One region of the Bacillus yunxiaonensis genome, then DNA from elsewhere that is predicted to be linked to it. Evidence: riboswitches for the same ligand, from Rfam matches in the RefSeq annotation. Region 1 holds a riboswitch; the other holds the start of a gene.
What was found. Region 1 has a riboswitch for cyclic di-GMP ahead of WAX78_RS19300 (discoidin domain-containing protein). Riboswitches for the same ligand answer to the same signal wherever they lie in the genome.
Positions count from the first base shown of each region.

Region 2: another riboswitch for cyclic di-GMP. It lies ahead of WAX78_RS20385 (methyl-accepting chemotaxis protein); the one in region 1 lies ahead of WAX78_RS19300 (discoidin domain-containing protein).

Region 1 is NZ_JBAWSV010000007.1:133,768-159,643, reverse strand. It holds gene WAX78_RS19360 (sensor histidine kinase) at 1-1,003, shown strand, start outside; gene WAX78_RS19355 (hypothetical protein) at 1,464-1,988, opposite strand; gene WAX78_RS19350 (hypothetical protein) at 2,553-2,771, opposite strand; gene WAX78_RS19345 (hypothetical protein) at 3,179-3,877, opposite strand; gene WAX78_RS19340 (radical SAM/SPASM domain-containing protein) at 5,000-5,878, shown strand; gene rluF (23S rRNA pseudouridine(2604) synthase RluF) at 5,962-6,678, opposite strand; partial or broken gene WAX78_RS19330 (DUF4180 domain-containing protein) at 6,782-7,036, shown strand; gene WAX78_RS19325 (DEAD/DEAH box helicase) at 7,077-8,522, shown strand; gene WAX78_RS19320 (MFS transporter) at 8,713-10,101, opposite strand; gene WAX78_RS19315 (GntR family transcriptional regulator) at 10,676-11,416, opposite strand; gene WAX78_RS19310 (DoxX family protein) at 11,695-12,036, opposite strand; gene WAX78_RS19305 (Crp/Fnr family transcriptional regulator) at 12,142-12,852, shown strand; cyclic di-GMP riboswitch class I at 13,296-13,385, shown strand; gene WAX78_RS19300 (discoidin domain-containing protein) at 13,815-16,163, shown strand; gene WAX78_RS19295 (DUF3955 domain-containing protein) at 16,226-16,423, opposite strand; gene prsA (peptidylprolyl isomerase PrsA) at 16,633-17,493, opposite strand; partial or broken gene WAX78_RS19285 (YjcZ family sporulation protein) at 17,693-17,761, shown strand; gene WAX78_RS19280 (hypothetical protein) at 17,792-18,007, opposite strand; gene WAX78_RS19275 (DUF1878 family protein) at 18,099-18,434, shown strand; gene WAX78_RS19270 (HTH-type transcriptional regulator Hpr) at 18,439-18,999, opposite strand; gene WAX78_RS19265 (YtxH domain-containing protein) at 19,329-19,691, opposite strand; gene WAX78_RS19260 (hypothetical protein) at 19,779-19,970, shown strand; gene WAX78_RS19255 (HIT family protein) at 20,077-20,511, opposite strand; gene WAX78_RS19250 (ABC transporter ATP-binding protein) at 21,065-21,811, shown strand; gene WAX78_RS19245 (ABC transporter permease) at 21,804-23,021, shown strand; gene WAX78_RS19240 (EcsC family protein) at 23,059-23,775, shown strand; gene WAX78_RS19235 (PH domain-containing protein) at 24,019-24,495, shown strand; gene WAX78_RS19230 (PH domain-containing protein) at 24,488-25,876, shown strand, end outside.
Region 2 is NZ_JBAWSV010000008.1:108,411-114,864, forward strand. It holds gene WAX78_RS20385 (methyl-accepting chemotaxis protein) at 92-1,831, opposite strand; cyclic di-GMP riboswitch class I at 1,957-2,043, opposite strand; gene WAX78_RS20390 (anaerobic C4-dicarboxylate transporter) at 2,336-3,649, shown strand; gene ilvA (threonine ammonia-lyase) at 3,711-4,919, opposite strand; gene thiE (thiamine phosphate synthase) at 5,067-5,720, opposite strand; gene thiM (hydroxyethylthiazole kinase) at 5,736-6,454, opposite strand, start outside.

The DNA of each region.
Region 1 (25,876 bases):
AAATAAAGATGTTTGTGTCGTTTTATATACTTTACATACTACTTATAAAAATCCTTCTTTGCAGAAGTATTTACCAATCCCGGACGTTTGTTTGATTATCCTTTTTATCCTATCATTTGTTGCCGAAGTGCTATTTTTATCTCGTTATTTTGGCAAATCATTGTCAAAGGAAATGCTGATTTTGAAAAAGGTAACTGATAAAATTCAAAAGGAAAATTTAGATTTTCAAGTAGAGCAATCGAAAATAATAGAAGTGAATGAGATATTAGATTCCTTAGTAAAAATGAAAGTTGAACTGAACGATTCCTTACGTAAACAGTGGGAGATGGAAACGAAGAGAAGAGAACAGATTGCTGCTTTAGCACATGACATAAAAACGCCATTAACGATACTGAGAGGGAATGCCGAGCTGTTAAATGAATCCATGCTAGATTCGAATCAGGGGAAATGTAATGAGCATATTTTGAAAAGTGTTGATGAAATGGAAATGTATATGGAATCTTTGCTCGACATTACGAAATCTGAGGAAGGTGCTTCCCTTCAATTTAAGCAAATAGAACTCCAAAACTTTATTCATAATATTATGGAGGAAAGTGCGATTTGTGCTTTGGACAAACGGTTAAATCTAATCACAGAGGTTAAAGACATACCGAAATTTATTTATGCTGATGAGGCTGCTTTGAAAAGAGCAATTATGAATGTGATGATGAATGCAATTGAATATTCTCCAGCAAATGGTGACTTGATGTTTTCAGTTGAAACTACTAATAGTAAGGTCCGGTTCATTGTCGAGGACTCAGGAAGAGGATTTACAAAAGAAGAAATGAATGCAGCTACAGACCAATTTTATAGAGGAGATAAGAGTAGAAATTCAAAAAAACATCATGGAATAGGACTATACATTGCAAAAAATTTTGCAAAAGAGCACGGTGGAAATATTTATTTAAGTAATTCAGAAAAGCTGTGTGGTGCAAAAGTTGTTTTAGAAATATCGATCACATGATCACGCTGATTATAATGCTGTAAGTGGCTGAGTTTTGTCTAGTTCTATTTCATAATAGATGTGATTTTATAGAGAATGTGACCACGGGCTCTTTTGACTACGAGTTTGCAAAAAAACGCATCAGACGTTGATCTGACGCGTTTTTTTTGTATGATCCTGACTGAGTTCGAACCAGAGACCGCTACCCCGTCAAGGTTTAAAAGCTAGGATCATATGTATATCAATTATTTTTATTACGTTTTTAACGAAAAACCACTTCGCATGAATTATTTACTAATTTTATTATAAAAGGGTCATTTCCTGTTGTAAAGTGGCTAAACATTCAAGGGGGTATCTTTTCTCATAATACTATTCCCCATATGTTAATTTCTTATTGAATTTGTTTTGTCAGTTAGGTACTTGCACTTACGATCTAAATTAGGACATAAAAAAGAACGCTATTTCTAGCGTCCTCTTAGTTTTATTTTACAGATACATTTGTGAATGTTGCGTGGTCAGTGTCGAAAGTTTTCGTATCAATAACTCGTAAGCTACCTGATACAGTTTCAGGTGTTCCAGCGTCAGCAAGTTCAGTTGTTTTAGCAACCGCATAACCTTTAGATTTAGGGGCAATATCATCACTCATAGTAATGTCATTAGAACTGAATCCGTTAATAGCCACACTGTCAGCCTGAATTGTTAGTGATTTATCAGTCTTGTTTTCTACCAAGAATTTAACACCGTTACCGTCAGCACTTTTGAAGCTGATTGTAACTTGTTCATTGTCAAATACTACTACTGGTGCTTTCTCAGGTTCTTTCTTAGTTTCTTCCTTTTTAGCTGGTGTAGTTGCTGTTGTTTCAGTTTTCTTCTCGTCAGTTATCTTAGAAGAAGTGTCCTTACTGTCACTTCCGTTACCGCCACCTGATATAGCAATCACTACAATAACAGCTAGTACCCAAAACCACCATTTCTTATAGAATGGTTTTTTAACCTTTTCTTTCATGCTGTCAATCTCCTTTATGTATTCAAGTTGGTTACAACGATATATTACATTATGTTAAAGAAGATTACAAGATAAAGCCTTGTAGTCTATTAAATCTATATTGTTTTAGAATTTTGTATTATCTGTAATAAAACAAAAAAGATTGCAAAGGATTATGACGAGTTTATTTAAATTATGTATTTTTGTTCCCTTAGGGGACGCTTTATAAAGTAGCTGATCCAATAGCCCCAAAAAGGTTTTGAAAAAATGGTGTATATTTAGTAACCACTAGACCGCCCCAAAAAGACCCCTTGCTCTATATATACAAGTATCTAAATATAAAAAATATAAGAAAATACCATTGCACCGGACATCGTCCTCATTAGTATCCTAGCTGATCACCTTCATTACTTGTTCATTGCTTATCTGTTTATTATTGTTTCTTCATTCGTTTGTTTGTTCTTCTTTCGTTGTTCTTTCGTTGTTCTTTCCTTGTCTGTTGTCGTCGTGTTGTCGCCTTGCTGTGGGCGTCACGTTGCCCTTACACTTTTAACTATTATCCTATTCTTAGTACCTCTATATGGGCTATTCTGTTGGATTCTCAGCTTTAACTACAAGTGAACCTTTATTATACAGGTAATCTAATGCGATGCCCTTTTTAATAGCAACTTGTTCTATTAAATTTATTTCTTGATACATAGCATTGGACAAGATTTCCTTTTCTATATTTATATGTATTTGATAGTAAAATTCAGCTAACAATTCTAGTGTCAAACTTTCATATAAGCAAGTAGCCGATTTCATAAAATAAGTCCCCCTTAGTTAGAGAAAATTATAACAAATTTATGGTATCTGTTCCTATTTTACAAAAAATCCCCCTAAAGAAAAGTGTCTTTTAAACGGTCGTTTTATGATCTTTATAGAAACTCTTAAAAAAACCACCCCGCATTTTTGCGAAGTGGTTTCCGTTTAGTCGTACCGGTTTGGTAATGACCATAACATTTTTAATTGTTAAGAAACGTACTCAAACCCTTGATATAACTAACTGTATGATCCTGACTGAGTTCGAACCAGAGACCGCCACTCTGTCAAGGTTAGTGGGATTATAATAGATTGGGTCATAGATAGTTGATATAATGAGATTTTATTTTAAGTGTATTGGATGTTTTTTCGAAAATCTTTTAGCGTATAAAAACATTAAAATGTACATGTTACACCTTTTTAAATTTCTGTTCAATCTTATCATGTACTGATTCGATTTTTTCAGGCAACACAAATAAATATTCGATAAGGACTTCTAATAATTCTGTTAGTAAAGCTACTGCTTCATCATCAATTTCCTGTTTCAATTCAAGCATCCCATAAAAAGGACTTTCCGGATGAACGAGGTTGCCCACATCTTGAATCGGTTTAGTTAAATCGATATATTTTGGCAATTGCTCAAATTGCTGGGAAAGAGATTGTCCATTACTTTTCTCTCCAAGAAAATGTTTGAGGACACTTTCAAGAACTTGTTTTGACAGTACTGCAGTAGCAGAATGATCTTTTGACTGACTGACATTTAAAGTAGAGCGATATGCCCTAACAAGGTCTATAGGAATATGTTTATTGCGTTCGAGCTGATCTAAAGGATCTCTTAAATCCGAAGGACTATAAATATACACATCTACTTCTTTATTTATTCGATCCGGATAATCATTAAGCATAATCACAAATTCTGATGGCTTTTGACATTCAAAACAAAGCCCTTCTGCGAATAATCCTCTTTTTGTAACTTGGTAAAAATTCGTTTTTAACGTAAATTCACTTGATTTACCGCATTGAGGACACTGGCTTCTGACGTTTTTTGGAACCTTTAAATACCCATACTGGGTATGAGATAAAATGGCTCCTGGCAATATTTTTCTCATTTAAACCTCCTAAAAACTCAACCCTAACTCGTAACTTATATAAATATTTCTGGTAACTATTCAGTCACCTCATGAAGATATAAGATGGTTAGAAACATGTACTAAAAAAATATGTTTACTTGTTTTATCACAAGATATAGTGTATGGCATATGTTTGTGCTGTAGGAAAAAAATAGACCGGGATTTCCGCCTATGAAACTCCTAAATGAAAGGTATAGCTGAGTAGTTATTATTTCTGTATTATTGATAATACAAATTTTTTAATTTATACAAAAAGTATAGATTAAAAAATCACAATTACAATCTGTAATATGTGGAAATAATATTTTTTCTTAGTACAGTATCACCATACATACCCATCAAGCTAATATTTTGATACACTCCCATAACGAAAATGTTACCTTTTTACAGTTATTTATGAGAATTTGGATCATTTTTTTCGTTTTGGGGAACAATTAATTTCTTAACTTGCTGGCAATGGGGCGATACTCCAGCAATAACTTTTCGTATCTTTCCAAAGAGGTTGTGAAGTATTGTACTTCAACTATCGGGGGCGTTTCTGCAATTAGCAGAGACGCTTTTTCACTAACGAAGTAGCAAAGCATTTCGACATGCCGTTTAGCATCACTAATTTAAATAAGTCACCTAAACCATATAAGAGGGAGAACTAACTCTGCTACCTTTTTATAATTAATGCCGCCAAACTGCCATCAATTCATCTGTATTACTCCAAAAAAATATTCCTGTAATACAAAGAAACCCCTTTGATAATCAAAAGGTTTCCATACACTGTTATAATGATCCCGACTGAGTTCGAACCAGCGACCGCCTCCTGTCAAGAGCGATAGTTTTTCAAGGCTATAACAGATTAGAAAGGGAAAAGCTGATATATTAATGCTTTATTAAAAGTATAAAGTTGTAAACTTGTTTAAAGTGGTGAAGGAATCTCTGTTTAGGCTGTAGCGGGATAAGCAAAATACAATTGCATTCTTCTAAACAGGGAAAATAGTAACAGTAGTTTCCTTGAATAAGTATGTTTCCATTTATGAAAAATTATGCTGTAATAGTGATAGAACAATATTTTATCCTGTTCTAAGTAGTCAAAGAAGTGAGGAATTGAGATTGAAAAAGTTTAAGAAGTTTTATTTAGAGATTACGAGTGTATGTAACCTCGCATGTAGCTTTTGTCCGCCAACAGAACGGCAGAAGCAATTTCTTTCTGTGGAGGATTTTTCAAAACGATTAGATCAAATTAAGCCTCACACAGACTATATTTATTTACATGTAAAAGGTGAGCCTTTGCTTCACCCTAAAATAGACCAGTTGTTAGACTTATGTCATGAAAAAGGGTTTAAAGTTAATATTACAACGAACGGAACATTGATTAATAAAAAGAGGGACAAATTATTAAATAAGCCTGCACTTAGACAGATGAATTTTTCGCTTCATAGCTTTGATGGCCACGAAGGTTCTAAAGATAAGGAAGGATATGTGCGAAGTATACTTTCTTTTATTAAAGAAGCAACGAGCCAATCAGATTTGATTGTTTCGCTCAGACTATGGAACTTAACGCAAGACAATAAGACAAATATTGAAATACAACGAAACAGACAATTGCTGGAAATCATTGAGAAAGAATTTGATTTACCATACAAAATTGAAGAGAAGGTCACACCAGGAAGTGGCGTGAAAATTGCGGATCGCATCTTCATCAATCAAGATTACGAATTCCAGTGGCCTGCACTGTATGAAGAAGAGGATGATGGAAAGGGCTTCTGTTATGGCCTTCGAAATCAAGCAGGTATTTTAGCAAACGGAACTGTTATTCCTTGTTGTTTAGATGGTGAGGGCATTATCAACCTTGGTAATATTAATGATGCTTCATTTTCTGATATTATCGAAGGGGAGCGAGCAAACAACCTTGTAGATGGGTTTTCCCGAAGAGAAGCAGTAGAGGAACTATGTAGAAAATGCGGATATCGCAAAAGATTTGGGAAATAGATAGGAAAACGAGTGCCACGCAAAACGTGTACAGTAAAAAAAGATGGACCAAAACAGTTTCTTACTGTTTTGGTCCATCTTTTTTACCATTCCTTTGGCTCATAGTTCAAGTCTTGGAATAATCGATTGCGCTCTTTTTTAGATAAGTCTCTCCATTGTCCAACGGGTAGATTACCTAAATGAATATTCATAATTCGAGTTCGCTGTAGTCTATAAACATCGTATCCAAGCGCTTCACACATGCGACGAATTTGACGATTTAGTCCTTGTGTTAAAGTGATTTGAAAAACATATTTAGAAAGTTGTTCCATCTTACAAGGCAGCGTTTTCGTACCTAAAATTTTTACACCTTCAGCCATTCGTTTTAAAAATTCAGGAGTAATCGGCTTGTCTACTGTAACAATGTATTCTTTCTCATGCTTATTTTCAGCACGTAAAATTTCATTGACTATATCACCGTCATTCGTAAGGAGTATTAAGCCATCTGAATCTTTATCTAGTCGCCCGATATTAAAAATTCTTAATGGATGATTGACTAAATCAACAATATTACCCTTAACATTTTTTTCTGTTGTACTCGTAATACCAACGGGTTTATTTAAGGCAATATAAACATAATTGCTTGCCATCCGTATTTGGTTACCGTTTACACGAACATCATCCCCGGGCTCGACTTGGCTGCCTATTTTCGCAACCTTTCCATTTATCGTGACTCTTCCTTCATTGACTAATTTATCTGCACCGCGTCTAGATGCTTTTCCAGATTCACTAATGTACTTATTAATACGCATGTTAAACACAACCTTAAGTAGAGAGTTAATAGTATAAGAATATTGGATTCACATTTGATTTTCAAGTGGGCAAGCATAACGAATTACAGAATAGCGGAAAAAACAACAAAAATATATTGAATGTGTTTCTGTTGAGAGACAACTCCCTTCAGAAAAAGATGTGTTAGATTTTGTAGGCATATGTGCTGAAAATGACGTATACTTATTAATGCTCTATGTTGATGCATTTTTTGAAGACTTCTTTAATCTGAAAACAGGACTAGCAGGAATGATGTTGCAAAAATTCATAAACTATCATATAAGAGTTGCCTTTAGTAAAATGAAAGAGAAAAATGGAATGATGCATATGGTATTCATACAATGGTGAAAAATACATAAAAGAATATATAACAAAATGAGGTTAGTACATGAGTCCACAAAGTTTTAACAATTACGCATTGAGTAAAGAAATTGTAAGAGCACTTGCTAGCTTACAATATGAAAAGCCAACAGAAGTGCAAGAGAAAGTCATCCCAATTGCATTAGAAAAGAAAGATCTTGTTGTAAAATCACAAACAGGAAGCGGTAAGACAGCTTCTTTTGGGATTCCGCTTTGTGAAATGGTTGAGTGGGAAGAAAATAAACCTCAGGCGTTAATCCTTACACCAACAAGGGAACTTGCTGTGCAGGTAAAAGAAGATATTACGAATATAGGAAGATTTAAGCGTATTAAAGCAACTGCGGTTTACGGAAAATCTCCATTTGCGCGTCAAAAATTAGAACTAAAGCAAAAGACACATATTGTTGTCGGCACTCCTGGACGTGTATTAGATCATATTGAAAAAGGGACTTTCTCGTTAGAGTGTTTGAAGTATTTGGTGATTGATGAGGCAGATGAAATGTTAAATATGGGCTTTATTGATCAAGTAGAAGCAATTATTGACGAACTACCTACGAACCGAATGACGATGCTATTTTCTGCGACATTACCAGAAGATGTTGAAAATTTGTCTCGTACATATATGGAATCACCAATCAACATCGAGATTAAAGCATCTGGTATTACGACAGATAACATTGAACATAGTCTTTTAGAAGTGAGGGAAGAAGAGAAGTTCTCTCTTCTGAAAGATATAACAACTATTGAAAATCCAGATAGTTGCATTATTTTCTGCCGTACGCAAGAAAATGTAGATGATGTATTTAGACAGCTAAAACGTTCTGGCTATCCTTGTGATAAAATTCATGGTGGCATGGTGCAAGAAGATCGGTTTGCAGTAATGAATGACTTTAAAAAAGGGAAATTCCGTTATTTAGTAGCGACAGATGTAGCAGCACGAGGAATTGATATTGAGAATATTACCCACGTCATCAATTATGATATTCCATTAGAAAAAGAAAGTTACGTACACCGCACAGGAAGAACAGGACGTGCTGGTAATAGCGGAAAAGCAATTACATTTGTCACTCCGTATGAAGAGAGATTTCTAGCAGAAATCGAAGAGTATATCGGTTTTGAAATTTTAAAAATATATGCACCTTTAAAAGAAGAAGTTACAAAAAGAAAGGCGGCATTTGAAGAAAAAATAAATGCTAAGCCAATTATTAAAAAAGATAAAAGTGCTAGTCTAAATAAGGGAATCATGAAGCTTTACTTTAATGGTGGGAAGAAAAAGAAAATCCGAGCAGTGGATTTTGTTGGTACAATTGCCAAAATTCCAGGTGTTACAGCGGATGATATAGGGATTATTACGATACAAGATAATGTTTCTTATGTTGAAATATTAAACGGAAAAGGACCACTTGTTTTAAAAGTAATGAAAAACACAACGATAAAAGGGAAGCAGTTAAAAGTTCATGAGGCAATTAAATAGAAGGTGAACTGTACCCCGAATCATGGACACTAAAAAAGAAGGCTCCGGTAGAATACCGAAACCTTCTTTTAAGTGCTTGATTTTTCATGGTCTTTTTATTAAATTGTCCATGGGTTCTACTATGTCCTAAAGTTTTCTTACAAAGAGATTCTATATAACTAGTTAATTAATAGACAACTTGTCCAATAATCTATTTTTTCGCTTTTCGTCCTACTAATATCCAGTACAGAGATAAACTGAAAAGGGTAATGAGTACGAGAATGAATAGGATATTACTAAACATGGAAGCATCCAAATTGCTTGTAATCCCGAAGAAGCTTTGTCGCATTGCGGAATGGTCCATCATCGCTGCTGTATAGGCAATTCCGATTGACATAGCAACATTAAGTGTTAAATTATAAAATCCGATTGCTGTTCCTGTTTTTTCTTTTTCAATCGTACAAATGCAAGAATCAAGTAATGGCGCATACATGAATGCAAATGAACTAGAGAATAAAACCATAGATATCACGAATACAACAACAGAAGTTTTTATAAAGAATCCGCCTAATAGTAAGCTGATTATAATGCTAGACATAGCGATTGTAATACATTGCTTGCTTCCTAGAACCTTCGCAATTTTTCCAGAAAGAGCCCCAACCGTAGCTGCTGCTATATAGCCTGGAATTAATAATAATGAAATGGTATCTAGCTTCAAACCATAAATCTTTTCAAGCAAGAATGGGAATACGAAAATGTATGCTAACTGTACAGAATAAATTACAAAAGCAACTCCAAGCAATGAGATAAACTGTTTATTTTTAAAGAATGAAATTCCGATAAAAGCTTTTGAATTCTTACTAATATAAGTAAGGAATAGTGTAATTGCCACAATAAACAAGAGAAGGTACATCCAGTTGAAATCAGTAATATAAAGTAGTAAGGATGCTGAAATCGTGCCAACTAGAAATAATCCTAATACATCTACATTACTGTTTTTCGTTTCTTCCTTAGGAAGATATTTTAAAATAAAAGGAAGGGTGAAAAGTGTTACTAAAGAAAGTAAAAATAGAGTTGTCCAATGGAAGTACGTAGAAACATAACCTCCAGTTAATGCACCGATAAGCTGTGAAAGGGCAAAACTACTTGTACTTAATCCTAAAAATTTCTTTTGTTCATCTGCAGGTAAATGTTTTGTTACAAAGATAACATATAATGTTTCAGCTGATGCTAAACCTGCTGTTTGGATCATTCGTGAGATAACAACTAGTAAAAACGAATGTTGAAAAATATATCCCATGACTGAACCGACACATATTAAAATAATACCAACACTAAAAAGTTTTCTAATACTAATGGAATCCGCCAAAGCTGCGTAAACCACTGCCCCAATTCCAATCACAAGGCCAGCTAGCGTTGCTTGCCAGCTAACTGTTGTTGCTGAAATGTGAAAATCTTTTGCCATATCAACAGAGACAATCTTAAACGAATTGTCAATTATTAAACATAATAGAAATAGCAGTAAGGTAACAGGTACTGCTTTCTTAGCACTATATTCCTGAGTTTTCTTCATGCTTACATCTGCACTTATTGTAGACATAGCTATATTCCTCTCCTTTTTTATGCAGGAAATTGTCTTCCTGAGTCATAATTGTCACGCTTTTAACTACTAATCGATCCTTTCGTAGAAGGATGGGTTCAATAATTTCTAAACCATTTGTTTCATATGCTGGGTTTCCTTTTTATGATATTTAAAAAGGAAACGTTTCCATAAATGACTAAAACATCTTACTTTTTGATTGCGTTTTCATGATCATGCGTGAAATCCGTTAAAATATACAATATCGTATGGTTGTCTAACTGCTTGTACGCATATGAATAACAAAAACGATACCACACCTTGCCTTCTTGTGATATTTACAAGGAAGGATTTGCATAAGTAACCCAAAAACATCATACTCGTTGATTACGCTTTCATGATCATCCATGATAACTCTTTGTAATATACAACATTGTATAGTTGTCTAAAAACTTGTATATATCTTAACAATGAAAAGGATACCATACCTTTATTTCGCTCACAACCCATCTTTCTTTCGGAATTTGTCTTTTTTGTTACAAAAAAGCGGTGTATTTTGTATGAAATACACCGCTTCTAAATTAAGTATAGAACTTTATTTAGATGTCTTAATTTTAATTTGACTAAATTCTATTGGTATATAGTATTTATTATAAACCACAGGATATTTATCACTGATATATACACTTTCTAAAATTAAATCACATTCTTCTCCATGGAAAAGTTTGTATTTTAATGACGGCGTATTGACGGAATTAGAACGTTTAATTTCAATGGTAGAGGAATTAGCTAGTTCATATACTTTCTCTTCCAACATTTCTAAAACTTGCGCATCGTTTTGTAAGTCAAGATTTAATTTGGAAACCGCTTCTATTGGCATCATCGTAAAAGCAAAAGCTACGATCTTATCGTTACTTTTATACCAGCGTTCCAACGCAACCACTGCAGTCATTTCTTGATTTAATACTTGCTTTGCATAGTCCGTTACTAGATCAATTCGGAAATCCAGTTCGATATCATCTATTTTTTCTGTATAGCATTTATATAAGGGATTCCCCAACTTCTCCAAGCCATCCATACTTTCATTATGATGAAATTTTGTAATGAAATTCCCTTTTCCATGTATATTTTTAACCAAGCCATCTTCCTTCAAAAGTGCCAAAGCATGTCTCAATGTCATTCTGCTTACACCAAATATTTTAGCCAATTCAGGTTCTGTTGGAAGCTTGCTGTCAGGAGGAAATGTTCCATCCATGATTAATGTATACAATTGATCATACACAGTGACAAATAGCGGTTTTTTTTGTTTATTGAGTTCATGAAGTTTATTGTTCATTTTCTTATACCCCTATAGTTTATAAATTCCGTTTCTTTTCTTTGGTTTATTGTAACTTATTTTTCTATGGAAATTAATACGCTTGCAAAAATCCATTATAATTTGCGCTAGGTATATTGGTCATTCAAACGGAAGAAGAGAGATACTGTATACAACTAAAATAGCTTTGAATCGTTTGAAAACATTTTAATACATACAGCTGTTGTATTATAACCTTCTTGTCGAGTCAGTGGAGGAAGTTATCACTCCATTGACTATTATTTAAACTTCCTGTTTCCTTAAGCGAGTAGAATTGTAATAGAAAGAACAAGCATAATAAACGCATTAAGTGCCATAATGGGTTTATGCTTTGCACGGAAGAAATGAGCATGCAAAGCTCCTAACATAAGAACAATAATAAGAAAAGCTGCATAGTGTAAGAATCTATCACTCCAAAAACCAATAATGATTCCTATAATCCCGATGAGCTCCAATAAGGCAATCACATTCATAAACCACATAGGGTAGCGATATTCATTCCAGTGATGAACCATTGATTTTGCACGTGAGATTTTTAGGAAAAACGATATTGAAAATATACCAATCAAAATAAATTGAATGATAATAATAACGATATTCATATGACTTCCCCCTTGATAAGATAGTAAAATACATACTTTTACATAAGAGTATAGTATATATTATTTTGAAAATATGTAGTCGAGACTACAATGGGAGGAAAGTTCATGGATAAAATAAAATATTTATCACGAATACGTTTATTTGATGAGCTAGAGTTAGAGGAATTAAAGAAAATTGAGCAGGATACTCCTATTGATGTAATGAAAAGAAGGACAATCATTACCTCTCCGCATATGAAGCAGCAGTTTTTATATTTAGTTAAATCAGGTAAAGTGCGTTTATATAAAGTGTCTGAAGATGGAAAAGAGCTTACACTCGACATATTAGGTGCAGGGCATGTGTTTGGAGCGGTGGGTACATTTACAACGGGATCTGAAGGTGTATATGCTGAAACATGGGAAGATTCTCTTATTTGTAAAATAGATAGAACTCAGTTTCAAAAAATTATACACGATAAACCGGACATCGCTTTAAAGTTCATAGAGATACTATCTATTCGTGTCAAGGAAATGGAAGAGCTGTTAGAGCATATGGCACATAGTAGTGCACGGAAACGATTGCTCTTTTTGCTTTATAAATTATCGGAAAAATTTGGGATAGTAGTGGAAGCTGCAGAGGATTGGAGACAGCTTGAAATTTCCATTACTCACCAAGAATTAGCAAATATGACAGGGAGTATTCGTGAAACGGTAACGGGTTTATTAAATGATTTAACACAAGAAGGCATTGTCCGAAAAGCAGCCCCGCGTAAATTATTACAAATTCACTTAGGGAGATTAATAGAAGAATTAGAAATAGGCAGTAAGCGTATTTAGTAAAAGATATAGGTAGTTTAAAATTTCTACTTTAAAATGTAGCGAAAGGCAAGAAATGAAAGGGGAAAACAGCCAGCTAATGCGGGATAAAAAAGAGAACTTCACAAGAAAGTCCTCTTTTTACAACGATAGGCCCATTTTCAAGACAATTCCACCGTTTTTAACAACGCTAAGAAAGTTTCAACAGTCTAATCTAACGAGACCGCTTTCTCCGAATTGAAATGGTGATTCAAGTTGAAAAAGTACTCATTTGGGTGCTTTTTTCTCTGTCTTACATGTACAAAAGGGGATTTCATCATGAATATTATCAACTTAGAACTAGATGGAAATTTTAAATATATAAACTTTAACCAAATGTTTAAGATAAGTAAAAATTCTGTTAAATAAATTAAAAAATCTATCAATATATGTCGAATTTTGCTATAATCCGATTCAAGAATAGAATTCGATAAAGGCAAAGTTAGTGAAAGCTAATGACGCAAAGCTATAGGGACTAAGGGGGATTCATTCCACTATGTCAGCCAGTTGCCGAAAGGTTAGGAAACTTCCAAGTTTTATTCATGTTGGTAGTTTAATTCCCCGTGCCTTTAGGCATGGGGAATTTTTTTTACTATTTGCGGGTAGTAAGACCCTCACTTCAAGATTCCGAGAGAATCATTGTCCAGCTCTAGCGGCTAGAATCTCCGGTCGTTTCGCCCCCTCGGACGAGGCAAAAAGCTCCTCTCTGTCGGATGCTCCAACGTCCTGAGATTCTGAGCGAGCCGCTTCCGCTTTTCTTAAGAAGAAAGGTGGGGGATAACTGCCCGTAAATGCCTGATTGGGCGGGCTTTCCATTAGTGGAGAATGAAAAAAACACTGATGGAAGTTTCACTTTAGTAAGGAAGGAGGCTGCAAGGGTAATCGGTTAAACACACACACAAGGGGGGCTTATTTTGAAAAGAACTTTATCTTTCGTATTAACTATGTCACTTGTTTCAGGGAGCTTTGTTACGATTCCTTATACGAAAGTTTCAGCTGAAACGGTGTCGTTAACTCAAGAAACATTGAAGCAAAAGACAGATCAGGCAATCGTAAATGGTAATTTTGAAGATTATTTGAGTTATCTTACAACATATTTAAATGAAAATGTTGGGGAACTTACTGAAGCGAATTTACAAAGTAAGCTTACAGACCCGGTATTTGCAGCAGCTTTGGCTCAGTGGCAATTTATATCACAAACAGGCGCAGCAGCAATGGATGCATTCGCTAAAAAAGACGCTGCTCATCAGAACTTTCTTAACTGGGCTATGAAAAATACAGAGGTAATGAATACGTTTCTTGAAGGCGGCAGTCCAACTGGGAAGAATCCAGTAAATGCACTTGAGATATGGAATACAATCTGGAATACAGATGCAGATTCTCATGAAGGATTGTATTTAAAATTAGCGATAGCTACATCGTTAGCTCATGCTGAACCTGTAAAATATTGGACAAATAATACACCTATTAATCCATTAACGAGGTACCAATATTATAAATCAGCAGATCAAAATAATGAGTTACTTCCTGTCTTTAGAACATATGATGTTTGGCATTTAAGATTAGTAGTGAATACTTGGTCACCAGAAGAAGATTTAACTTGGGCAAGAAACATGATTAATACGGAACATCCAGAACTTAAAAGTCAAGATAAGATAGGAACAAGTGCATATTTGATTAAATATGTAGACCGTAACAAAGATGGGGTTAGCATTCAAGCTGGAAATGATAAATTTTATGGTTTAGCTTGGAATCTTTCTTCCATTTACAGAGATGGCGGAGTATGCGGTAATATTTCAAAGTTTGGTACGCAAGTAGGCCAAGCCTTTGGTGTGGCAGCTATGCCTGTTGGACAGCCTGGACATTGTGCACTCATCTGGAATGACAAACCATCTTCGTGGTATTTAGGGAATGATATATTTGGATGGAGTGAATCGGAGCATCATGGTGGAACTGTTATTCCTTGGTCAGATGATAAATTGAAAAATCAAGTACCGTACATCTTACTATTTGAAGATGCGGAAAGTGACCCAGTAAAACTAGATCAATCAGAGCGATTACGCTGGTTAGCGAAAGCGATGACTTCATCAGATAACAAAGTTGCAATTTATAAAATAGCTACTAATATTTTACCGATTAATGTTTTAGTATGGAAAGATTACGTTTCTCTTATGCTACAAAATCCAAATGTAACGGATGAACAGTGGCAAGAATTAAACAGTAGTATCATTTCTTCCTTTGCTAATGAGCCAAGACCGATGATGGATCTTCTTACTCAAATTAGAAGTCATGTTCTGAATACAGATGATAGAGCGAAGCTTCAGCAATATACGTTAAATATATTAAATGTATTTTCCACAATAACGAATGTAAATGAAAAGCAAGTAGCTAATAAAATAAAGGATCAAATGCCAAGTTTAGGACTGAGCCTTGCTACTTTTAGTTTTGATGGAGCAAATGCAGGGAAATTAATGGGAATTAAACCGGATACGGAATACAGTATTGATGGTGGGAAAACGTATAAAGCTGCTACAAGCAATGATATGCTTCTGAGTAATGAAGAAATCTCAGCAATCAATTCAACGAATGGTATCTTAACAAGAGTGATTGGAACAGAGCAGCCTTTATTAATTCCAATTGGAAAAGCTGGTAAAGTTAATGTTTCTTCAAATGATGATGAGAACTTAGTTTTTGGTCTAGACGGTACGATGGAATTCAGCATTGATCAAGGTTCACATTGGACAAAATATAATCCAGCTTCTTCTAATTTACCGGATTTAACAGGAAATGTTACGTTAACAGTTAGAAAGTTTGCTGTTGGTTCAAATCCAGCAAGTGACGCTGTTAACTTAAAGTTTACTGATGCGGCTGCAGTAGGGTTAATATCACGCAAAAATTTATCAGTTGCAGGTGTCTCAAGTGAGGAAATTTCAGCTGGTAATGATGCTAAAAATGCAGTTGACGGAAACAGTGCAACAATGTGGCATACATTATGGGATGGAAGTGATAAGGCTCCATACATTACGATAAAGCTTAATGAAGTTACTAGCATATCACAATTAGCTTATGTTCCAAGACAAGATAGTAATTTTAATGGTAACATAACTAGTTATAATATATACACAAGTCTAGATGGAGTTAACTTTACAAAGGTTGCTACTGGAACTTGGGCAGATAATAAACTTACAAAGAATGCAAGTTTCAGTAAAGTAGATGCTCAGTATGTAAAGCTTGAAGTTGTATCAGGACACGGTGGATTTGCTTCAGCTTCAGAAATAAAATTATATAATTAATAGTTGGAAAAGAGCCCGTAGCAAAAGGATATTATACCTTTGCTACAGTCTCTTTTTTTAGTCTATTTCTTAACTGTTTTCATTTTACTTACAAATAGACTAACGATACCGATAGCTATGAATGAATAACCCATTGGTAGTAAATAAAATGGTTCAACAAGAGTGCCATCAGGAGCGACTGTAGAGCCAATGGTATTAAAGCTAACAAAACATCCGATCCCTAGGATAAATGGTATTAAAGTTAAAATATATTTTTTCATTTTAAACCTCCATATGTAAGGGTTTTTTTACAAAATAACTGCTCTATAGTTCGTAATTATAATGTTGTCATATCGTTAGTACTATTTAAATACGTGACAAAAAGCTTACAGATTTGTAAGAGAATAAAGTTGTATATGGCGCAAACGTTTATAGTTTTAGCTCAATCCTCAAATAAAAAAGCTCGGCATATGCCGAGCTTTTTTCATTATTATTTGCTAGATGTGCCTTGGTCTGCTGCCGGAGCTTTTTGAGGTTCGAAAATATCTTTTAGATCTTTATCGTTAATCTTCACATCTGCTTTTTTGACTTCTTTTGTAACAAGATCGTTCATAAATTGAGCGTCTTGCATTTTCTTGTCAGCAATGTCGCCTTTAATACGATCTTTTTCTTGATCGAATGGTTTTAATTCTTTAATGTCAGTTACTTTGATGATATGGTAGCCAAATTGTGATTTTACAGGTTGGCTAACTTCACCTTTTTTCAATTTATATGCAGCATCTTCAAATTCTTTTACCATTTTACCTGGTCCGAAGTATCCTAAGTCGCCGCCTTTATCTTTTGAACCTGTATCTTCAGAGTATTGTTTTGCTAAGTCTTCAAAAGATTTTCCTTGTGCTAATTCAGCTTCTACTTTTTTCGCAGTTTCTTCATCTTTTACAAGGATGTGGCTTGCTTTGATTTCAGGTTTGTAATTGTCTTTTGCTTCTTTGTCTGTGATAGATTTTTTCACAGCTTCTTTCATTGCAAGTTCGCCGCGAACAGAGTCTTTTAATTGTTTCTCAGTCATGCCGCTTTGTTTTAATACAGCATCAAATTGATCGCCATATTGCTTTTTGTATTCGTCATATCGTTTATTAACGTCATCGTCTTTTACTGGGTAATTTTTAACGAATACTTTCTCCATTACCATGTTACGTAAGACGTTTTTACCGCCTTGCTGCTTCATTGCATTATAGAAATCATCTTTTGTTATATCGCCAGCTTTTGACGTTACAACTTTGTCAGAAGTGCCGCATGCTGATAATGTGAAAACACTTGTTACAGCCAGGGCAAGTATTGCTTTCTTCATGAAATAAACACTCCTACTATTATGTATTTTTTTATAGTATAAGCAATATGTACTAAAATTAATATAGCATATTTCGAGTTGTTTTCCTATTGATAAAGAAAAATTACCCATTTGTTAGGCGAGAATTGTCAGATTAGGCGATATCACCATTTTAGGTTTATAGGCATAAAAAGAAGGTGAGGGGGCTGCATTTATGATAAATCAACAATTAATTTTATTGCTTGTGTTATTTATTTTATTAGTAATAGTAGGTATAATTTGTTTATAGAGGAAAAAAGTGAGGAAGGGGTTCCCTTCCTCACTTTGCATGAAATATAATTTCTATATAACTAGAAATTAATAATATGGTAATACATACATTAATGAAACGAAAGACACCTGTTTGACGTCGATCAGACATTTGTTTTTGTTGACACAGTGTATGCGTCATAAAATTCGTGTACACTAGAACAATAAGTGCAAAAGCTATAAATATCATTGTCACGAGGAGAGTCCTCCTTTGGCGAAAATACATACAATTGAATCTATTGTATCATACGATATTTTGTTCGTGTTATAAAATTCTGAAATAGAGGAACTTGTAATAGAGAGAGAGAGGGAAGAAAATGGACGTTGTGAAACGCTTAGAACAAGCAGAATATTATGTATCGCTACTTTTTAATATGATAGATGAACAAAAGTGTCCATTTTACTCTTTAATTATAAAGAAGAAAGTGATGAGACGTGATGTAGAACGTTTGTTAGCTCTTTGTGAAGAAATGAACGAGCAATACATAATCGAAAAGCAAGAAGGTTTACTTTTATTTGATGAATTGTTGAATAAATTTGAAAAAGCGCTTCCACGAAGTCTCGAAGGAAAAGAGACTGCAGAAGCGCTCGAACGTCAAGGTTTATTTCAACCATTAATGCAAGAATTTATACGTATGATGGCATTAAAATAATAATTTAAAACTTTTTAACAAGCTTTGCGTCATGCTCTGTAAAATTGTCCTCGATATTATCCAGGGATTTCTCGAAAATCTCGATAAAATCTTGCCCGTAAATATTTCGTAAAATGGCGATTAATTCGATGTTTTCTGGGAATTTACCATAAAAATTACGAAGAGCTAAAGCGCCATTAAAGACAGAGTTACTTTCAGGATCATATTCCTCCATTAATTGCAGCAGCAATTCCTCTCCCTTATCAGTAATCTCAATGTACGTATTTCGCTTGTCATCTTCTTTTTTTGAAAATATAAGTAAACCGCGCTCTTCTAGTTTTTTGGAGAAGTTAAAAGCTGTGGATACGTGCATCACGCCGAATTTTGCAATTTCTGAAATAGAAGCCCCTTTTAAATGATACGCAATCATTAAAATATGATGCTCATTAATGTTTAAATCGTATGGTTTAATCCATTGCTGCCAATCTTTTTCTACAGACTTCCATAATGCTTTTGATAATTGAGCGATGCGTTGGCTGAAAATCAACGCTTCTTTTATCGAATAACTTTTATCCCCGTTTTTCATTCAGTCACCCACTTTATACAAATCTTATTCATTAGTATCTATTATGCCAGTAAAATAAAAATTAATAAAGTCTTTTTGTTAGAATTGTGAAAATTTTTTGTAAAAATGACAAAACAGTACAAATTCCGAGTTAATTTGTATTGATCTGTCACTTTTTCGAGTGGGCTTGGAAGCGTTTTATCATGGGACAGGGTAAAGATTAACATAATTTTATTCTCATTTGCATGAAAAAAAGAAACTGTGTAATTGTATAAAAAAATACGGCACATGTATATCATGTGCCGTGTAAGAGAAGATAGGAATCATAAAAATTTGTTATATACGAAAAATTACGCTTTATCAGGAACTGCTTGTTGTAATTTTTCAATTGATTTTTGAATGTCTTCAATCTCTTGTTCAATGTGGCGTTTGTTTTGAGAAATATCTTGTCTCCAAACAGAGAATGTTTCGTGCATATCATTTGTCAATTCTTGAATGACTTCTTTTCCTTCAGAAGCTGTTTCAATAATTTGGCGTTTTAATAATTTCGTATCTGTTGTAATATCAGATAATGTTTTCTTTATATCATTTCCTTTTTCTTTTAACTTATTTCGCATGTCTTTTCCAGATGAAGGAGTGGAAAAGAGCACAGCAAGTCCAGCGACAGCTCCGCCGCAGATGACGCCAGTTAGAAAGGATTTAGATTTTGACATAAAAAGGACCTCCTAAATTTGTTCAACTTATCGTTATACTCATGATGTGTAAAAACGTGCATATGCATAAGACAAGGGGGGAGAAAAGTGAAATGGATTACAACAATTTGTTTTATTGTCAGTCTTTTCTTTCTTGTACGAGCAATGCAATTGTTTTTTATATTAAAACAGAAAAGATCCTATCCGCCAATACTTTTGGTAAAACAACAAGCTGTTAGGTTCGCTTTTATTGGCGGGATATGTATGCTATGTACAATTTTATTGTACATACTACAATAGGGTATCTATTCAGATGAAACGGCTAGTCTGTTTTAATATGTTATATAAAAAGATGATCTGCAAAGTCTGATCTTTTCAACTCATCAGTTCTGGTAAAAGTGTTATGCTACTTTACGCTAGTTGAAATTGTGTTTGCAATGTTTTGTAACTCTTCCATTGTGTAATCACTTTGATGAGATTTCCACACCGCACCAAATCCGTCTTTTTGGCCGTAGCGTGGAATTAAATGAAGATGGAAGTGAAAGACAGTTTGTCCTGCTTTTTCTCCGTTGTTATTTAATAAGTTAAAGCCAACTGGATTGTATTCGGTTTTAATAGCGTTCGAAATTTTTGGAACGACAGAGAAAATGTGTGCAGCAATTTCTGGTGTTAACGCGAATACATCTTGTTTATGTACTTTTGGAATTACGAGTGTATGCCCTTTTGTAACTTGGCTAATATCAAGAAAAGCGAGTACATGCTCATCCTCATATACTTTTGCACAAGGAATTTGTCCCTCAATAATTTTACAAAAAATACAATTATCTGCTGTATGATTCATATTCCTCATCCTTTCAGTGGTCTTAGCCGTATTTTAACATAATTACATAGTAGAAAAAACACGAAAAGCAGGAAGCTCATAAAGCTTCCTGCCTTCTGAAGAAGGTTTGAAAAAGCATTTCGTTTAATCTACCTTTAACAGACACCTCATTTGTTTAGGAAATGCGTGGTAATTCGACATCTACTCTGCCGTCGACACCCCATTTACAATGAAATGATGTTGCAATCCTTCTGAAATGACTTGTTTATTTTATAAAACAGTATCTACTCTCCTCGAGACACCCCGTTTCTAAAATTAAACAATTATCTGCTCCGTGTAAACTCACTCATTTTGTCCATTATAGACACCCCATTTCATGATGATTTCGCTAGGCTGTGTTCATCACTTTTATGGTTGCTTTTTCAATGTGTTCCTTCCTCACTAATTATGATGTCCGCTTTTGTAAAAGTTATGTAAAGGAAATTTTTTCTTTTTAAAAAAGTTCTGTACTATGTAGGAGCTTTAATTTTTTGGTAAGATGATTACACATACATAAAGAAGAAAGTGGTGTCATATGGAACAATTATTGCGAGTGGAAAGTGTCACAGGCGGATATACAAAGCGACCTGTATTGCAAAATATTTCATTCTCCGTTAAGAAAGGAGAACTTGTCGGTTTAATTGGTTTAAACGGTGCGGGAAAGAGTACAACAATTAAGCACATTATCGGATTGATGGAACCGAAACAGGGTCATATTACGATTAACGGAAAGACATTAAAAGAGGATATGACAGCATATCGCTCCAGTTTCTCGTTTATTCCAGAAACACCTGTGTTATATGAGGAGTTAACATTAGAAGAGCATTTAAAGCTAACGGCAATGGCGTACGGCATTAAGGAAAAAGAGTACGAAGAACGCGTAGAAAAACTGTTAAAAGAGTTTCGCATGAAGAATCGTTTGAAGTGGTTTCCAGCCCATTTTTCAAAAGGGATGAAACAAAAAGTAATGATTATGAGCGCTTTTTTAGTACAACCTTCTCTATATATTGTTGATGAACCGTTTGTTGGATTGGATCCGTTAGCGATTCAATCGCTTTTACAAATGATGGATCAAATGAAAAAAAGCGGTGCTGGCATTTTAATGAGTACACACATTTTAGCAACAGCAGAACGTTATTGTGATTCGTTCATTATTTTGCATCAAGGTGAAATCCGTGCACAGGGCACACTTGAAGAACTGCAAGAGCAGTTTAATATGCCGGGTGCGACGCTTGATGATATTTACATTGCACTAACGAAGGAAGAAGATGCTGATGAATAGTAAAGAGTTATGGAGAGAACGGTTTCGTCATTTTTTAAAAGAAATTCGTACATACAGTAAATATGTGTTTAATGATCATTTGAAATTTATTTTTGTATTTATCATCGGTGCGGGTGCGTATTATTACCAACAATGGTTACAAACATTAACACCTTCATTTCCAGCAGCATTTGTTATAGCAGTTCTATTGGGACTTGTATTAACAGCAGGATCAATTCAAACATTATTAAAAGAAGCGGATCTTGTGTACTTACTTCCGGTAGAGGAAAAATTAAAAGCATATTTCACAAAAGCTTTTCAATTTACGTTTATCATCCAGCTGTATATGATAGCCATGGCAAGTGCAGCGCTTGCTCCGCTTTATTTCCAGCAGATGAAACAATCCGGAGCAACATACATCGTAATTGTGCTCGCTATTGTGTTAAGTAAGGCTTGGAATTTATTTGTCACATGGGAGAAGTCTTATATGACGGATAACCGTATGCATCTCATTGACTGGCTAATCCGTTTTGTTCTTAACTTTTTCTTTGTTTATTTCCTTGTAGCGCGCGCTTCTGTTATTTATATAGGAGCAATCGTCTTTGCAATGGTGGTTTATCTTGTATTTTTGCATCAGAAAGTAAAAGGAAAACCGCTAAACTGGGAATACTTAATTGTAGAAGAAGGAAAGAAAATGTTATTGCTATACCGCATTGCCAATATGTTTGTCGATGTGCCAGCGTTAAAGGAACGTGTATCACGCCGGAAATGGCTTGATTTTATTCTTAATATCGTATCAGAAAAACGAACATATTTATTCTTATTTGTGCGTACGTTTTTACGCTCAGGAAATTATTTTGGGCTGTATGTTCGTTTACTTATAATTGGTGGATTGATTTTATACTTTGTTCCATTTCTATATGCACGTCTTATTGTAAGTGTCGTGTTTTTATATTTAATCGGCTATCAGTTGTTAAGTTTATGGAAGCATCATCGTTTAAAGCTATGGCTCGATTTATATCCTGTTTTAGAGGAAGAAAAGATGAAAGATTTTCTTGCGTTATTATGTGCTTTACTTTGCGTAGGTGGTGTCATTTTCACTGTGTTATTTGCGCTCGCAACGAAGGATATGATGATGACGGGAATTGTATTTCTTGAAAATATGTTATTTAGTTTTGGATTTGTATATCGATACGGAGCAATGCGCTTAAAAAAATTATCACGCATTTAATGCGTAGCTTTCACTGTATAGGGAAAGGAAGAAAAGTATGACTGAATATGAACAAAAGGTCATCTTAGAATTACAACAGTGGAAAAGAAAAATTATAAAAAACTCTTCCGTAATGACACGTTTTTCAAAAGCAATGCAAACGAAAGTGCAGCAATTTATTCCAGCAAAAGTGCAAACCATACTAACAGAAACGATTAAAACGATGGTGCAAGGAATTAGCATTGGCTCAAATTTTATTAAACCGAAGCTAAAAGAAACGGATTGGTCATTGCAAAGAAGAGATGAAGAAGTGCGAAAGAAAATCGATGAGTATAAAAAGATTGCTGCAGCAGAAGGAGCCGGGACAGGAGCGGGAGGTTTCTTACTCGGGCTCGCTGACTTCCCGCTTTTGCTTAGCATTAAAATTAAATTTTTGTTTGATGCGGCAACGCTGTATGGCTATGATACGAGTAGAAAAGAAGAACGGTTATTCATTCTTCATGTATTCCAGCTCGCTTTCTCAAGCGATGATCATCGAAAAGAAATATGGAAGGCCATTGAGACGTGGGATACGAATATAGAAAATCATATTGATTGGGAGAAATTTCAGCAAGAATATCGGGATTATATTGATTTAGCCAAGATGCTGCAGCTTGTACCAGTCATCGGTGCACCGGTAGGGGCATATGCGAACTACCAACTTTTGCAGAGACTTGGTGAAGTGACAATGAATTGCTATCGATTGCGCTTCTTACAGCAAAAAGGGATGATATAACATGGAAAACTTTCGTATCTATATCGATGCGAAAGTTTTTTTGTTTATCCCGCTATTCGCGGGCTTTCTATCAGTGGGGGATGAAGAACCCCAGCACTGATGGAAGTTGCTATTTAAAGGGAAAAATTCCCTTTAAATAGCTTGTTTTCCAATTGTGTTTTTAATATGATTAATACAGCTTGGTAACTAAGATGATAGAATCATAGAAAAAGATGTACTAGATTATAAAGTAGAGGTGAAACAATGCAACCATTAGAAAATCAAATTCATTCCAGCATGGTACGAGTATGGCAAATTAACTCGCTCATTACATCTGGAATCGGTCTTATTATTACAATAGCTTATTTTATATTTATGATGAAATTCGATTGGACAGGCTGGATATTCGGTGCGCTTGTAATAGGGCTTCTTGCATATGCACCGCTCGGTTATCTTGTATTTCCGAGTTTACGTCAGCGTTATCATAGCTATCAGTTAAATGAAGAAGAGATGGAAATTCAACATGGAATGTTCGTTGTTAAACGTGTATTAGTGCCGATGATTCGTATTCAACACGTAACGATTGAACAAGGTCCAATCATGCGCAAATTTGGGCTAACGGAATTAAAAGTATCTACAGCTGCAATGACGCACGGTATTCCGGGTCTAACAATGAGAGAAGCTGAACAATTAAAACGCCAAATTTCTGAACTGGCGAAGGTAAGTGATGAAGATGTATAAGAGACAGCATCCGATTACGATTTTATTTGAATTAAAATTAAGAGATTTGTTTCCAACGTTTATACTTCTCTTTAGTATGAAAGGTAAGTTTTCATTTTGGTATTTGCTTCCGGTTGGAGTTTTTGCGTTTACCATTCTTTCTACTATGATTGAATGGTATTACAAAGTATATTGGATTGAAAATAATACGCTACATATTAAACAGGGATTGTTTGTGAAAAAAGAAAGCTACTTAAATAAAGCGCGTGTGCAAACAATCAATACAAGTTCCAATGTGGTCTATCAATTGTTAGGTTTAACGAAATTAAAGATTGAAACGGCTGGTGGAGGTCATGAACCAGAGGTAAGCTTAGCAGGGATTACAAATGATGAGGCAAAGTATTTAATTTCACTTTTAAATGAAGAAGCGAAATTAGAAGAACAGGTAAAAGAAGACAACCATGCACAGACGAATGAAACAAACACAGCTGTTTATAAACTAACAATCAAAGAAATTCTTCTTGCCTCTGTTACATCAGGTCAGTTTGGATTATTATTTTCGTTTTTCTTCCTATTTGCCCAAGAGTTAAAAGACTATATTCCACAAAGTATAATCGATACAGTCGAAAAATATGTGAAAAATAGTGATATGTACGGCTGGATGTATATGGCCGCTACTTTAATTGTCTTGTCATGGATTATTTCAACATTTGCATATGCATTTAAACATGCGAATTTTACTGTTTATCGAAGAGGAGAGGAAATTCGTATTTCACAAGGTTTATTTGAGAAAAAGGAACTTGTGTTAAAGGTGCATCGAATCCAAGCCATTACAATTAAAGAGGCTTTGCTTCGACAACCGTTCGGTTATTGCTCTGTTCATGTAGAAGTGATTCAAAGCGTTGGAAAACATGAGATGAATGTTACGCTGCATCCCCTGATGAGAAAAAAGGATGTCGAGCAATTATTGGAGCACTTGCAATTACCATACAAATTAGAGGAGCATTTCACACATTTACCAAAAGCAGCAATGCGCCGCTACCTTGTTTATAGCTGGATGATTTGCATGATATTTGCAATACCAATTGCAGGAGCTAGCATATACTTTAAACGATATATAGGACTATTTGCATTGATTCCATTGTTTATGATTTTTACAGCTCTTGGATATGGGAAATTTAAAACAGGCGGATACGCGCTAGGGCCGAACCAGCTCACAATTGTATATCGTGGCATTGCTAAATATACAGGCCTAGTGAGAAAAAGACATATTCAATCGATGAAGAAAAGTCAGCATTACTTTCAACATAAAGATCAATTGTGTACGTATATGTTTGCGGTTGCATCATCAGGTGCGGGACGACATTATGAATTAAAGCATGTGAGATTAGAAGATGCGGAT
Region 2 (6,454 bases), on a different contig from region 1:
TCCATCAGTGTTGGCCTTAGTGCACCGAAATATCGAGATAACATATATAAAAAAGCAGAAGCGGTTAGCACTTCTGCTTTTTTATGATATTTTAGCTTTTAAATTCTCCAATAAGCTCTCGCAATTCATAGGCAAGCACATTTAAACAACTTGCTAATTCTGCTACTTCTTGAACAGACATTTCCTGCTCTTTCATACCTTCTTCTACATGGTTTGTACTCTCGACATATGTCTTTGCAATATTTGAAAGATCATTTACTAAATGAACAATATCTTTACTGTTTTGCGAAATCAAGCTTGATGTTCCTGATACTTCTTTTACTTGTTTTGTCACAGACTGTGCTGACTGTAAAATTTCTGCAAAAAACACACCGCTATTTTGCACAAGAGAAATACCAGATTCCACTTCCTGTGATCCTTTTTGCATCGAAACAACGGCTTGTTCAGTTTCTGTTTGTGTTTCACTAATAAGTTTAGAAATATCTTTAGCAGATGTTTCCGTTTGTTCTGCTAATTTCCGCACTTCTTCCGCTACAACTGCAAAACCTTTTCCAGACTCTCCAGCACGCGCTGCCTCAATAGAAGCATTTAAAGCAAGTAAATTTGTTTGATTTGAAATCCCTGTAATCACTGTAACAATATCACTAATTTGCTTTGAACGATTTTCCAGCGAATAAATAATAAAAGATAAATCTTGGACCGCTTTCTGTATTAAATTCATCTGCTGAATAATTTGTTCAATCGCCTTGTTACCTTTAGCAGAATGATTCTCCATTCCTTCAGCAGCCTCCGCTACGTGCCCTGCAACTTCTGTAATTCCTTGCATCTTATTACCCATCTCATTGACAATTTCTAGACATTGCTGTACAGAAGTTTGCTGAGAATGTGCGCCCTCGTTTAGCCCTCCAATAGAGCTTGCAATTTCTTGTACAGCCCTACTATTCTCTTCTGTACTTGCTGAAAGCTCTTGCGAAGAAGCTGAAACTTGTTCTGAGGTTTCTTTTACTTTCTCAATAATTTTTCTGAACTTTTCAATCGTATTATTAAAATACGTATTAATAACCCCTATATCATCTGAACGTTCTCTCAGTTGTATACTTAAATCGCCATCTCCTACTTTTCGCAACCCTTCACGTAACTCTTTTAACGGTGCTAAAGAACTACGAACGATAAAGAATTGAACTAAAGTCGCAATAATGAGAAAAATCGAGATAAAAATCAAGCTTTGAATGATAAATTTTTGTTTCGTACTTGCAATAATAGAAGCATCTACATCTACCCCAACAATTGCAACAATTTTTTGACCCTCACCTATAATTGGCTCTAATATTGTGACCCAGGTCCCAACATCATCTTCATATACTGCGGATACCTGTGGTTTTTTGGTCGACATTACTTTTTCATAAGTTTCCATCCAATATGAAGGCTGCTTAGCATAATCTCCTGCCTGTAGTTTTGTGGCCTTCGATAACTCCGTGGTCATTCCTACTACTTGTACTTCTCCCTTGTTATTTGTTTTTACACCAGTAACATACAGATGACCTATGGTTTTTAATTCTTTTGATACATCACCTAACTGCTGAGTTAACGTTTCTTTTTTCACTCTTTGCGTCGTTGGGTCTTTTGCAAGATCCTCAATCAATCCCGTGTCTAGTTTGTGGACTACCATATCCCCCGTATCTACAGAGTGCTTTTCATATATAGACAACATACTATTCTGGAAAATATTAAAGTTTAACACGCTCATACTGCCAATAAGCATTAAAATAACAAGGATTGTTAACAATACGTTTTTTTGTAAAAACGATAACTTAGACAAATATTTTTTTATAATCATTTTACCCTCCAAAAACAAATTAACATAATATAAAAATATTTAGAATATTAAAACCAAAAAAATAGTTAAAAAAAGAGACCAATGTATGAAAAAGCATTGGTCTAAACCAACCCTATCAGTCCGGTAACTGGCTAGCTTAGTCTATTTCGACCTTAGCCCCTATAGTTTTGCGCCCTTATGTTTCCATAAGTTTGCCTTTCTCGATGAACGAGTTGAACGATATGGGAGTTTTATGAGAATTACACAATTCTCTGTCTCAGATTACAACATTTAAATCAGTTTGTCCATTTATTTGCACATATAAATATTAATTCCACAATAATTCTTTTGTAAAATAATTGTAACAAAAATGAGCAAATCATGTTTTGGATATGCTATATAATAAAAATGGCTATTTTCAGAGATTTATTTTATTATTCATTATTTAATTTTCGAAGCATCAAACAAATTAAGTTATTCGATAATAACAATTGATTATTATCTCGGAGGTACTACACTATGTTCTGGCTACAGTTCATCATTTTGTTACTTTGTATTTTCATCGGTGCGCGCCTTGGAGGTGTTGGCCTTGGCGTAATGGGAGGCGTTGGGATGACAATCTTTGTCTTCTTCTTCCACTTACAACCAACTTCCCCGCCAATCGATGTTATGCTTATGATTTTAGCAGTTATTACAGCCGCTGGAGCACTACAAGCTGCTGGGGGGATGGACTATCTTGTTCACCTTGCAGAAAAAGCACTCCGCAAAAACCCAAAACGTATTACGTTCTTTGCCCCAATCGTCACTTATTTATTTACGTTTTGCGCAGGGACAGGCCACGTTGCCTATTCGGTTCTTCCTGTCATTGCTGAAGTATCGCGCGAATCAGGAATTCGACCAGAGCGTCCACTGTCAATCGCTGTTATTGCATCGCAGCAAGCGATTACGGCAAGTCCAATTTCAGCAGCAACCGTTGCACTTCTCGCTATGCTTGCTAACTATCAGATTACACTATTAGATATTTTAAAAATTAGTATTCCATCTACCTTTATCGCTTGTATGGTAGCTGCTTTCGTTGCAAGCAAAATGGGAAAAGAGCTAAACGAAGATGAAGAATACTTAAAACGATTACAAGAAGGCATGATTCCAAAACTAGAAGAAAAGAAAGAGTTTATTGTTCCAAAAGGTGCAAAACTGTCTGTTATCCTCTTTTTGCTTGCAACAGTTCTAGTTGTTCTTCTTGGATCTTTTGAAGCGTTACGTCCTAGCTGGATGATAGACGGAAAACTTGTACGTCTTTCTATGCCAAGCACCATTGAAATGGTTATGCTAACAATCGCTGCACTAATTATTATTTTTTGTAAACCAAATGTAGAAAGCATCGTGTCCGGTAACGTTTTTAAAGCAGGAGCAACAGCAGTTGTTGCGATTTTCGGCATCGCATGGATGGGGGATACGTTCTTTAACGGCAACTTACAAATGATTCAAGGTTCTATTCAAGGTCTCGTAACGAGTGCACCGTGGTTATTCGCAATTGCACTATTCGTACTATCAATCTTGTTATATAGCCAAGCTGCAACGGTACGTGCGTTAATACCACTTGGATTAACACTTGGCATTTCCCCAGCACTATTGATTGCAATGTTCCCAGCTGTAAACGGATATTTCTTTATTCCAAACTACGGAACAATCGTTGCGGCAATTAACTTTGACCGTACAGGCACAACTCGTATCGGTAAATATGTATTAAATCATAGCTTTATGATTCCAGGTCTTGTTGCAACAATAACATCAATTGGAATCGGAATGCTCCTCATTTCACTGATGTTTTAATTAAGAAAGAGCTAGCCTTTACAAGGGCTAGCTCTTTTTAATCAAACGTTTGTTTAAATACTTATTCAATAACTTCGATGCTATATCCTTTCTTCTTCATCCCAATTAGCACTTGCTCAATATGTTCATTATCTTTCGTCTCAAGAGAAAGGTGCAGCTGTGCATAACCTGGAAATACTTTCGTTCCAATTCTCTCTAAGTGAATATGAAGAACATTCGCTTCAAAATCGGTTACAATCTGTAATACTTGCTGTAATTGCCCCGGTTTATCTTTAATTGTTGTTGAAATATGTACAAATCGGCCTGCTTCAACCATACCGTGTTCAATAATGCGCGAAATAAAATTAACATCAACATTGCCTCCGCTCAAGACAGGGACAATCTTTTTTCCTTGTACTGGTACTTTTTCATATAATAGCGCAGCTAATGAAGTAGCACCCGATCCTTCTACAAGTAATTTATTACGCTCTAGTAACATGAGCATCGTCCGAGCAATTTCCATTTCATCGACGCAGAAAATATCATCCACATAGCGCTGCACAAGCTGAAAAGTGAGATCCCCCGGTTTTTTCACCGCAATTCCGTCTGCCATCGTTGGCGTTGATTCTACCGTTACCCTTTGTTTTTCGGAAAGGGATTGTTTCATACTAGGACACGCCAACGCCTGTACACCGTATATTTTCACAGATGGCTTTTGTTCTTTAATTGCCATCGCAACACCCGCAATTAAACCACCGCCACCAATAGGACAAATGACCGCATCAACATCATCAAGCTGCTGCAATATTTCTAATCCAACTGTTCCTTGTCCAGCAATAACAAGCTCATCATCAAATGGATGTACAAACGTCGCTCCTGTTCGTTCCTTTAAATCAAGTGCATATGCTAATGCTTCATCAAATACATTCCCTTGCAATTCAACATTAGCTCCGTAACGCTTTGTCGCAAGTATCTTACTAAGCGGTGCTCCTTTTGGCATCACAATCGTACAAGGAATACCGAGCATATTACTAGAATAAGCTACACCTTGTGCATGGTTACCAGCCGATGCTGCCACAACTCCTTTTTGCAATTCTTCTTTGCTAAGCGAAGTCATTTTATTATAAGAGCCACGTACTTTAAAGGAACCTGTCTTTTGTAGATTTTCTAACTTTAAATACACTTCGTTATGAGATAGTTCACTAAATGTACTGGAATAATCTAACGGTGTTGTATGTACAATCCCCTTCATTTTTTCATGAGCAGCTATAATACTTTGTAACGAAATCATATTGTCGCCTCCGAAACGATATATATTCATACACGTTAGTTTAAGCCTCACAGTTTGTTTTATACGACAAAAGGAACCATTTCTTCATGTTAGAAATGGTTCTTTCAAAATAGTAGTGATTTTCACGATATATAACAGATTCATTTATTATTTTTTCACTTGTTCAGCTAATCTCTTCGTACTATTATAAGGAGAATCTGCTAAGCTAATCGCAGAAATAACAGACACCCCATCCGCACCTGCTTCAAGGACAGAAGCAGCATTTTCAATTGTAATTCCACCAATACCGACAATCGGAATTTCAATGCCACTTTCACGGAAAAAGCATAATCCCTCCGTTCCTTGTACTGCTTTTGCATCTTTTTTCGTATTTGTTGGAAAAATCGGTCCTACACCTAAATAATCTGCACCATTTTCAATTGCAAAACGTGCTTCTTCTATTGTATGAGCAGATACACCGATCATTTTATCTCCCATTTTTTCACGTACTGTTCGAATCCCTTCATCATCTTGCCCAACATGAACGCCATCTGCATCTAATTCTAGTGCTAATTCCACATCATCATTCACAATAAATGGAACATTATATTCTTTACACAAAGACTGAAGCTGTTTTGCAAATGCATATCGTTCTTCTCCCGTTAATGCTCCGTCACCTTTTTCACGATATTGAAAAATTGTAATTCCACCATCAAGTGCTTCTTTCATGACTTGTAATGGATCTTTGCGGCAATTGTTACTCCCCATAATAAAATATACTTGTAATAACTCAGACATATGCTGTTTATCGATGCGCGCCATTTCTCTCATCCTCTCTTAACGAACTTCTTCGACATTCCCATATCGTTCAATGTCTTTTGCAGTAACATTTGCTAACTGATTAAGAAATTCAATTTGGAAACTTCCTGGTCCTTGTTCAGCCGTTTTGTTTGCTGCGATTTCTGCCGCTACACCGTAAAACGTTACTGCTGCGACTGCTGCTTTTACATAGTCTCCTTCGACTGCTGTAAATGCTCCAATCACAGATGTTAATAAACAGCCCGTTCCTGTTACCTTTGTTAAAATCGGATGACCGTTACGAAGAATGAATGTTCTTTCTCCATCTGTTATAACGTCTTCTTTTCCAGTAATAACAGCGACAGTATCTAGCTGCTCTGCTGCTTGTTTCGCAATGGAAACAACGTCACCGTTTCCTTCTCCTGCATCAACACCTTTAATCTCCCACTTCTCATCAATAACATTTGCAATTTCCGCCGCATTGCCGCGGATAATTGCTAGTTTTACTTCACTTGGGATATACCTTGCAACTTCTGTTCGATACGATGTTGCACCAGCACCAACAGGATCAAACAAAACTGGTACATTATGCGCATTTGCTGATTTCCCAGCAATGAGCATCGCTTCTACTTCTTCCGGACGAAGTGTTCCCATATTTAAAACGAGTGCTCCAGCAATACTTGCCATTTCAGCTACTTCTTCTTTCGCATATGCCATCACAGGCGATGCACCTAATGCGAGTAAACCATTAGCTGTAA